Regions from separate parts of the Ureibacillus sp. FSL W8-0352 genome, predicted to be linked through region 1. Evidence: riboswitches for the same ligand, from Rfam matches in the RefSeq annotation. Region 1 holds a riboswitch; the other holds the start of a gene.
The links. A riboswitch is a leader RNA that binds a small molecule or an ion and turns the genes downstream of it on or off. The one in region 1 is predicted to bind cobalamin.
Positions count from the first base shown of each region.

Region 2: it holds a riboswitch for cobalamin, as region 1 does, so the genes downstream of both, NST98_RS04230 (glutaredoxin family protein) here and NST98_RS03250 (energy-coupling factor ABC transporter permease) in region 1, are expected to answer to the same signal.

Region 1 is NZ_JBBOQT010000001.1:634,535-638,510, reverse strand. Features, by position in the region: gene cbiQ (cobalt ECF transporter T component CbiQ) at 1-290, opposite strand, end outside; gene NST98_RS03255 (energy-coupling factor ABC transporter substrate-binding protein) at 287-580, opposite strand; partial or broken gene NST98_RS03250 (energy-coupling factor ABC transporter permease) at 582-1,329, opposite strand; cobalamin riboswitch at 1,448-1,626, opposite strand; gene NST98_RS03245 (acyl-CoA carboxylase subunit beta) at 1,833-3,380, opposite strand; gene mce (methylmalonyl-CoA epimerase) at 3,399-3,797, opposite strand; gene prli42 (stressosome-associated protein Prli42) at 3,923-3,976, shown strand, end outside.
Region 2 is NZ_JBBOQT010000001.1:836,422-840,397, reverse strand. Features, by position in the region: gene cobS (adenosylcobinamide-GDP ribazoletransferase) at 1-657, shown strand, start outside; gene NST98_RS04240 (histidine phosphatase family protein) at 630-1,226, shown strand; gene NST98_RS04235 (bifunctional adenosylcobinamide kinase/adenosylcobinamide-phosphate guanylyltransferase) at 1,178-1,591, shown strand; cobalamin riboswitch at 1,711-1,897, shown strand; gene NST98_RS04230 (glutaredoxin family protein) at 2,033-2,263, shown strand; gene nrdI (class Ib ribonucleoside-diphosphate reductase assembly flavoprotein NrdI) at 2,260-2,625, shown strand; gene nrdE (class 1b ribonucleoside-diphosphate reductase subunit alpha) at 2,628-3,976, shown strand, end outside.

The DNA.
Region 1 (3,976 bases):
GATTGAAAAATGGCACCTTCTATAGGGTTAGTTGAAAAATTGAGTAAAATGACTAGTATACTTGAAATTAGAAATACCACTGGAATAAGCAATAACTTCAAATATAGACGAATCGGAACTTTTCCGATTATTAAAGTAATAACTGTCATGATGCAAAATATGAATATGGATGTAAGAACATTTTGAAATACGATATTCAATATTAATGGAATAAGAGCAAATCCCATTTTTTCGATTGGGTGTTTATTTCTTAAAGGTGATTGATAAGCGAAATATTCTAACATTCTCATTTCTGTATCTCTGCATTTCCGCCCCTATTCCGGCCTCGCATATATCCTATAAAGTAACCAATGAACCCTGCACCGATTGCTCCTTGTAGTACGAATAATAAACTTTCTATTTCACCACTAGGAGGCTCCCAAATACTTGAAAACCATGGTTCATAGGATTGGTTCAGTGCTGTAATTAATTCTTCCGCTTCTCCGTCTGCACCACCATATTCTGCATCTCCGTTAAAAATCAGCGGGACAATCATTAAAAAAATGATCAAAATTAATAAAAGCATATTCTTTTTTAACATCTTACTTCACCTCCTGAGGTTTCTTTAGTACTTGAAGTAACTTTAATTCTCTTTCGTTGTATTTCAATAAGAAATTCATCACCATTACTGAAATCAATCCTTCAATAATTGCTAATGGTACCTGTGTAACAGCGAATACGCCAGCAAACTTTACAAATGAAGCGAAAATTCCACCAACTTCAGATGGAAAGGCTAGTGCAAGTTGAATAGATGTAATGACATATGTACCTAAATCTGCCAATGTTGCTGCTGAGAAAACTGCTAGAGTAAAGGGCAAACCGATCCTATTGAAGCCTTTAAATACTCCATAGGCGATAAAAGGTCCAGCAATCGCCATCGAAAACGCATTGGCGCCAAGCGTTGTTAAACCTCCATGGGCTAATTAATAATGATTGGAATAATAACACGATGGTACCTAAAACACTCATTACAAATGGTCCAAATAATACGGTTCCTAACCCAACACCCGTAGGATGAGAACAACTTCCAGTAACCGAAGGAATTTTTAATGCGGATAATACAAAAGTGAATGCACCCGATAAACCTAGTAATAACTTCGTCTCAGCATTTCTCTTTACTAAACTACTCATTTTCTTTAATCCAATGATTAAAAAAGGGAATGTAAGGAGCCACCAAAATATTGCCCACTTGATTGGTAAAAAACCTTCCATGATATGCATAGCAAAAGCTGTATTAGGAATGATTAATAATACTGCTAGAAAGTAAAGTATTTTGATTGAGACTTTCATAAAATTCCTCCTAAAATGAAAATTTGAAAATAAAAAAACACTGCCAAATTAGCAGTGTCCCACAATAAGACATAATAATCCAATCATGCCTATTCGTGTACCTATCCTCGTAGGACACTACCATCCACTCCATACGGCAGGTCTCCTGGCTTAGAGTCATCGCTACAAAATCGCCTTCCCGTTTGCACAGTGGCATTTGATTTTGAGCTCCTCTTCACAGTGGCGGGACCGCACTAGATTCTCACTAGTTTCCCTTTTAAGCTAATTTTCATTAGCACCGTATAGATTATTCAGTTGTTGAAATTTAGTTGAATTGTAGCATATTGTTTGAAAAATTTCTATATCTTTCTATAAATAAGACAAAATAATTACTAAATTCATATAATATTCATTACCTTTTGATATGAAATATTGTTAGAACCAATTTGAATTTTTGGAAAAATCGAAGTACAAACTGGGATTAGCTTGTGCTTCTAATGGTACGTAATTGGAAATTTTCACAATTATAGCGGAATATTTCCGTGTTTTTTCTTAGGTCTTGATTCTTCTTTATTTTCAAGCATTTCTAATCCTTGAATTAACTTAATGCGAGTTTCTCTTGGATCGATTACATCATCAACCATTCCAAGTGAAGCAGCAACATATGGATTAGCAAATTTTTCTTTATATTCCTCAATTTTTGCTTGGCGTGTAGCTTCCGGATCTTCTGAATTTGCAATTTCGTTCGCAAAGATGATGTTAGCAGCTCCAGCAGCACCCATTACGGCTATCTCTGCATTTGGCCAAGCGAATACTAAATCTGCACCAATGGCTTTTGAATTTAGCGCAACGTATGCTCCACCATATGCTTTTCGTAAAATGACTGTAATTTTTGGAACGGTTGCTTCAGAATAAGCATATAAGATTTTAGCACCGTGACGAATGATACCGCCATGTTCCTGTTTAACGCCAGGGAAGAATCCTGATACGTCTTCAAATGTAATGATTGGAATATTGAATGCATCACAAGTGCGAATGAAACGGGCAGCTTTATCGGATGAGTCAATATCAAGACCACCTGCTAAGGCCTTTGGTTGGTTACAAACTAATCCAACAGATTGTCCAGCAATACGAGCAAATCCTACAACAATGTTTTTCGCAAATTCAGAATGGACTTCCATGAAGGAACCTTCATCCACCACTTGTTCAATGACTTTACGAACATCGTAAGGACGTGTAGGTTCAATTGGAACAACGTCAATTAATTCAGGACGCCAATCGTCTCCTTCAGGGCGTGGTAATTTTGGTGCTTTTTCTTTATTACTTTGTGGTAAATAGCTTAATAATCTCTTAATTTGTTCAATCGCTTCTTCTTCAGAAGGGGCGCGGAAATGAGCGTTACCGCTGATTGTGTTATGCACTTTTGAACCGCCTAAATCTTCTGATGAAATTTTTTCTCCTGTAACCGCTTCAATTACTTTCGGACCAGTAATGAACATTTGGGATGTTTTATCCACCATTAAAATAAAGTCTGTAATTGCTGGAGAATATACAGCACCGCCAGCACATGGACCCATAATCACCGAAATTTGTGGAATAACCCCAGAATAAATCGAGTTGCGATAGAAGATGTGGCCATAACCGTCTAATGATAATACTCCTTCTTGAATACGGGCACCGCCAGAGTCATTGATGCCGATGAATGGCGCTCCATTTTTTGCAGCCAAATCCATCACTGCAGCAATTTTTTTCGCGTGCATTTCTCCTAATGCACCGCCGAATACTGTGAAATCTTGAGCAAATAAATAAACAGGACGGCCATTCACTTTACCGTATCCAGTCACAACACCGTCACCAGGGCCATTTTGTTCACCCATGCCGAAATCTGTTACTCTATGTTTAATAAATGGATTTATTTCAACGAAAGTGCCTTCATCTAGTAATAGATCAATACGTTCACGTGCTGTTAGCTTACCTTTTTCATGTTGCTTTTCAATGCGCTTGTCCCCACCGCCTAAATAAATCTCTCTTTTTCGGTCATACATTTCATCGATTTTATCTAACATATCCATGATTCCTTAACCCCTTTATCACTTTTTTTCATATAGTTCATATAAAACTCCAAAACTATCTTTTGGATGAATAAAGCATGCTTCAGCTCCCCCAGCTGCAGGTATAGGCTCTTCAGACAGAAGGCGAACTCCCTTTTCTTTTAATTCAGCCATTTTTTCTCGAATATTATCTACATTGAAACAAATGTGTTGAATTCCTTCTCCACGTTTTTGTATATGGTTATAAATCGCCCCTTCTTCACTTAAGGGTTGTAATAATTCAATATGTACATTCCCAGCATCGATAAATGCTACTCGTACATTTTGCGATGGAACCTCTTCAATTCTTTCTAATTTCAAACCTAAAACTTCAGTATAATATTTTACTGAATCGTCTAGGTTTTTTACTGCGATTCCAATATGATCGACTTTTTCCATCATGCCACCCCTTCTGTTATAGTACATAATCTATTGTAGCGAAATTACGAAATTTCCGCTACGTACTTGAGAAATTTTTCAGATTTGATAAACTAATCCTATGAAAAAAAGGAGAGAGCGAGAATATGAGCAACAAAAAATTTCAAAAAATAATAGTCTACGCGATGATTGCAATCATG
Region 2 (3,976 bases), 200 kb from region 1:
TTCATTAGCTTCTTTATGGGGGTAATCGTTGTACTTGTCATTCTACTGAATGATGTTTATTTCAATTTTACTCCACTTTTCTTAGCAATTATCATTGTCATTATCAATATTATGATGACGGGTGGGTTGCATCTCGATGGTTGGATCGATTTAAGCGATGCTTATTTTTCTTATAGAGATAAAGAAAAACGACTAGAAATATTAAGCGATTCCCGTATTGGAGCTTTTGGTGCTATTAATCTAGTGCTCATTGTTCTACTAAAAATCGGCATATTTTATGAGTATTTACATCAGCGCCCAACAAACTTTTATTTATTTTTTATCATCATACCTGTCTTATGTCGATTAGCAATATTGATTTATTTCAATCTGTCAGTAAATGTGAAGGAATCTGGATTGGCAGCCTACTTTAAAAAACATGTGAAGGCAAAATCGTTATGGATTTATATTGCGTGTTATATATTCATTATCCTCATAACAGGTTTTGTGTTAAATGAATATAAACTATTTGTTTTAACATTTAGCATGTTTGTGATGACTTGGATTTATCGGCATTGGACATATCGCCATTTTGGCGGAATGACGGGAGACTTGCTAGGTGCTTTATATGAAGGGATGGAATTGGCATTATGGGGAATGCTGTTACTGTTCATTTAATTCGGCATGAAAAAACGAAAGCGAATTTAGAGCGAAAATATATTGGATGGACGAATGAATCGATATACATACAAACAGCAAATTGTCAAGTACCGATTCATACTAAGGATGTATTTGGCAGTGACTTAAAGCGCTGCATAGAAACAGCGCAACTTTATTTCCCCGAGGCAAAATACCATCCTTTTTTTCAATTAAGGGAATTACATTTTGGAGATTTTGAAATGAAAACTTATGATGAATTAAAAGATAATCCAGCGTATCGGCAGTGGATTGATTCACCAGAGAAAGCTGCGCCACCAAATGGTGAATCTTTTGTTTCGTTTAAAGAACGGATTTTAAATTGTTTTCATCAAATCGTGAGCTGTGGTGGAGAATATGTGTTTGTCGTCCACGGTGGTGTCATTCGTGTTATCCTATCGAAATTTCAAAAAGAGAAAAGTTTTCAAGATGTTAATGCACAGCATCGGATGATTTATACCCTATGTTGGGACGATATTGAATCTTTGAAAGGGGGAAGAGAATGCAATCAGTTATTGGAGGCGCCTATAATGGTAAACGAAAATTTGTAAGTAACATGTTAAAAGAAATAGGTGCGAATCGCTGTTATTTTTATGAAGGCGAAATACCGGAAGGCCCTTTTACAAAAGATGAATACGTTATTATAGGTAGTTTTGAAAAAATGATTTTGCTCGTCCCGGATTTATCGGAAGATGAAATCGTATCACAAATAATGGGGAAATTAATGAATTTAGATTATAAGACAAACCTAATTTGTATTTGTACGGATATCGGACGTGGAATAGTGCCGCTTTCAAAAGAGGATCGTCATTTGAGAGATACTTGTGGTAGATTGTATCAACAACTTTTTGAGAAAAGTGAGAAAGTCATTCGCGTTTGGTATGGTATTCCTGAGATATTAAAAGAGGAAAATTAACCAACCGTTCTTAAGTTCTACGTATCGAGTGAATGATTTTAGTAGATACTGTATCATTTACCAAATAAGCTTGTAATTAACAATACTACATGTTACAATGAAACACGAAAACACAATATATAGCATTTCGTTTATTAGGTTCTACTATATATAGTAGATTAAAAGGGAAGTCAGTGAAAATCTGACGCTGTCCCCGCAACTGTAATTGCTGACGAAAAGTTCAAATCCACTGTACAAATTTGTATGGGAAGGGAACTTGGAGGATGAAGCATAAGCCAGGAGACCTGCCTAATAAACGTGAATTGCTCATTTCTTCGGGGGCTAGGAAATGGAAGCAAGACGGTCCATTTCCTAGTACCTGACTGTTTCCATTTCAAAGCCATACCGAAAAAGGTATGGCTTTTTTATTTTCATAAAAGAATGGTAGAAAGGGAGAAGGAAATGAAATTATATTCAAAAAAAGTTTGCCCAAAATGTTTGTTGATGAAATACGAATTAAATCAACTTGGTTATGAAGGGAAATATGAAGAAATTTTGATTGATCACAATGAAGAAGCGAAAGAAAAATTATTGAATGCTGGATTCCTTTCTGTCCCTGTAATCGAAATCGATGGAGAGCTAATGGATAACATAGAAAATATAAAAAAATTCATTAGCAGGATCACAGTATGATTGCTTATGCTTCTCGAACGGGCAACGTGCGTTTTATCGTTCATCAATTAGAATTACCCCACATTGAAATTCGCGATGATCTTATTTTGAATGAACCCTTCTTATTGTTCACCTATACCGATGGATTAGGCGAAGTACCACGAAACGTGGAAACGTTTTTACAACATAATGTTCGTTTCTGTAAGGGTGTTATTGCAAGTGGGAACTCGAATTTCGGCCATGCTTATTTTTGCCGTTCTGCTCATTTGATTAACGAAAGGTACGGAATTCCCATTGTTCAAAAGATAGAATTACGCGGATTTCAGAAAAATTATGATGCCATAATTGATTATTATAACAGAGTAATTCAAAAGGAGATTTAGTGATGAAAAGCTATTTAACTTTGAATAATGAAATTTTGAATCACTACCACCAAACAGGAAAAATTGATTTAGAGAAAGATCGAGAGGCTACTCGTCAATATTTTATCGAACATGTTAATCAGAAAATGCGGAAGTTTTCTAGTTTGGAAGAAAAGATTCGCTTTTTCATTGAAGAAGGATATTATGAGAAAGAATTTTTACAAAAATATTCTTTCGAATTTATAAATAAAATTTTTGACATTGCGTATTCTTATCGTTTTCGATTTCAAACATTTATGAGCGCGAGCAAATTTTTTGAAAGTTACGCAATGAAAAGTCGAGATGGAAAAGAAATTTTAGAAACTTATGAGGATCGGATGAGCATTATCGCCTTATATTTAGCGAATGGTGATGAATTGTTGGCAGAAAAAGCAATTCGTGCGATGATGGAGGCTTTTCAACCAGCAACACCAACCACACTGAATAGCGGTAAAAAAGCGCGTGGGGAATTGGTAAGTTGTTTTAAATTATCCATGGATGATTCGATGAATAGCATTGCAGAAAACCTCGGTTATTGTTTAGAACTCTCAAGGCTTGGCGGAGGGGTAGGGGTAAATTTAACGGATTTAAGACCTTTGGGTGATCCGATAAAAGGTATCGCCAATCGGGCAAGCGGTGTTATGCCCGTTGCAAAATTATTAGAAAATGCCTTTTCTTATTCCAATCAATTAGGACAACGGAATGGTTCAGGTGTTGCTTATTTAAATATTTTCCACGCGGATATTGAAGAATTTATTTCTTCTAAGAAGCCGAATGCCGACGAAAAAATTCGGTTACAAACTTTATCGACTGGTGTCATTATTCCAGATATATTTTTTGAACTGATGAAAAAAGATGAAGATATCGTTCTTTTTAGTCCTTATGATATTTATCGAGAATACGGAAAAAGAATGTCTGAAATAAGCATAACGGAAATGTACGGGGAGTTGTTGAACAACCCAAATATACGAAAGTTAAAGCAAATCAATGCTAGAAAACTATATACGGAAATCAAAAAGAGCCAATTCGAATCCGGATATCCTTTTGAAATATTTGATGATAATGTAAATAAACAACATCCACTAAAAAAACTTGGAAGAGTCAAAATGTCCAACCTCTGTACTGAAATTTTACAAGTTCAACAAACGAGCATCATTAATGATCAAGATACACCAAATGAATATGGATTAGACGTATCTTGCAATCTTGGATCATTAGATATTCACCATGCGACAAAGTTTCATGATTTTGAAGAGTTAGTAGATACAGCCATGCGTTTGTTAACACAAGTGTCTTTAATGACCAATATAAAAAACGTTCCATCTGTAAAAAA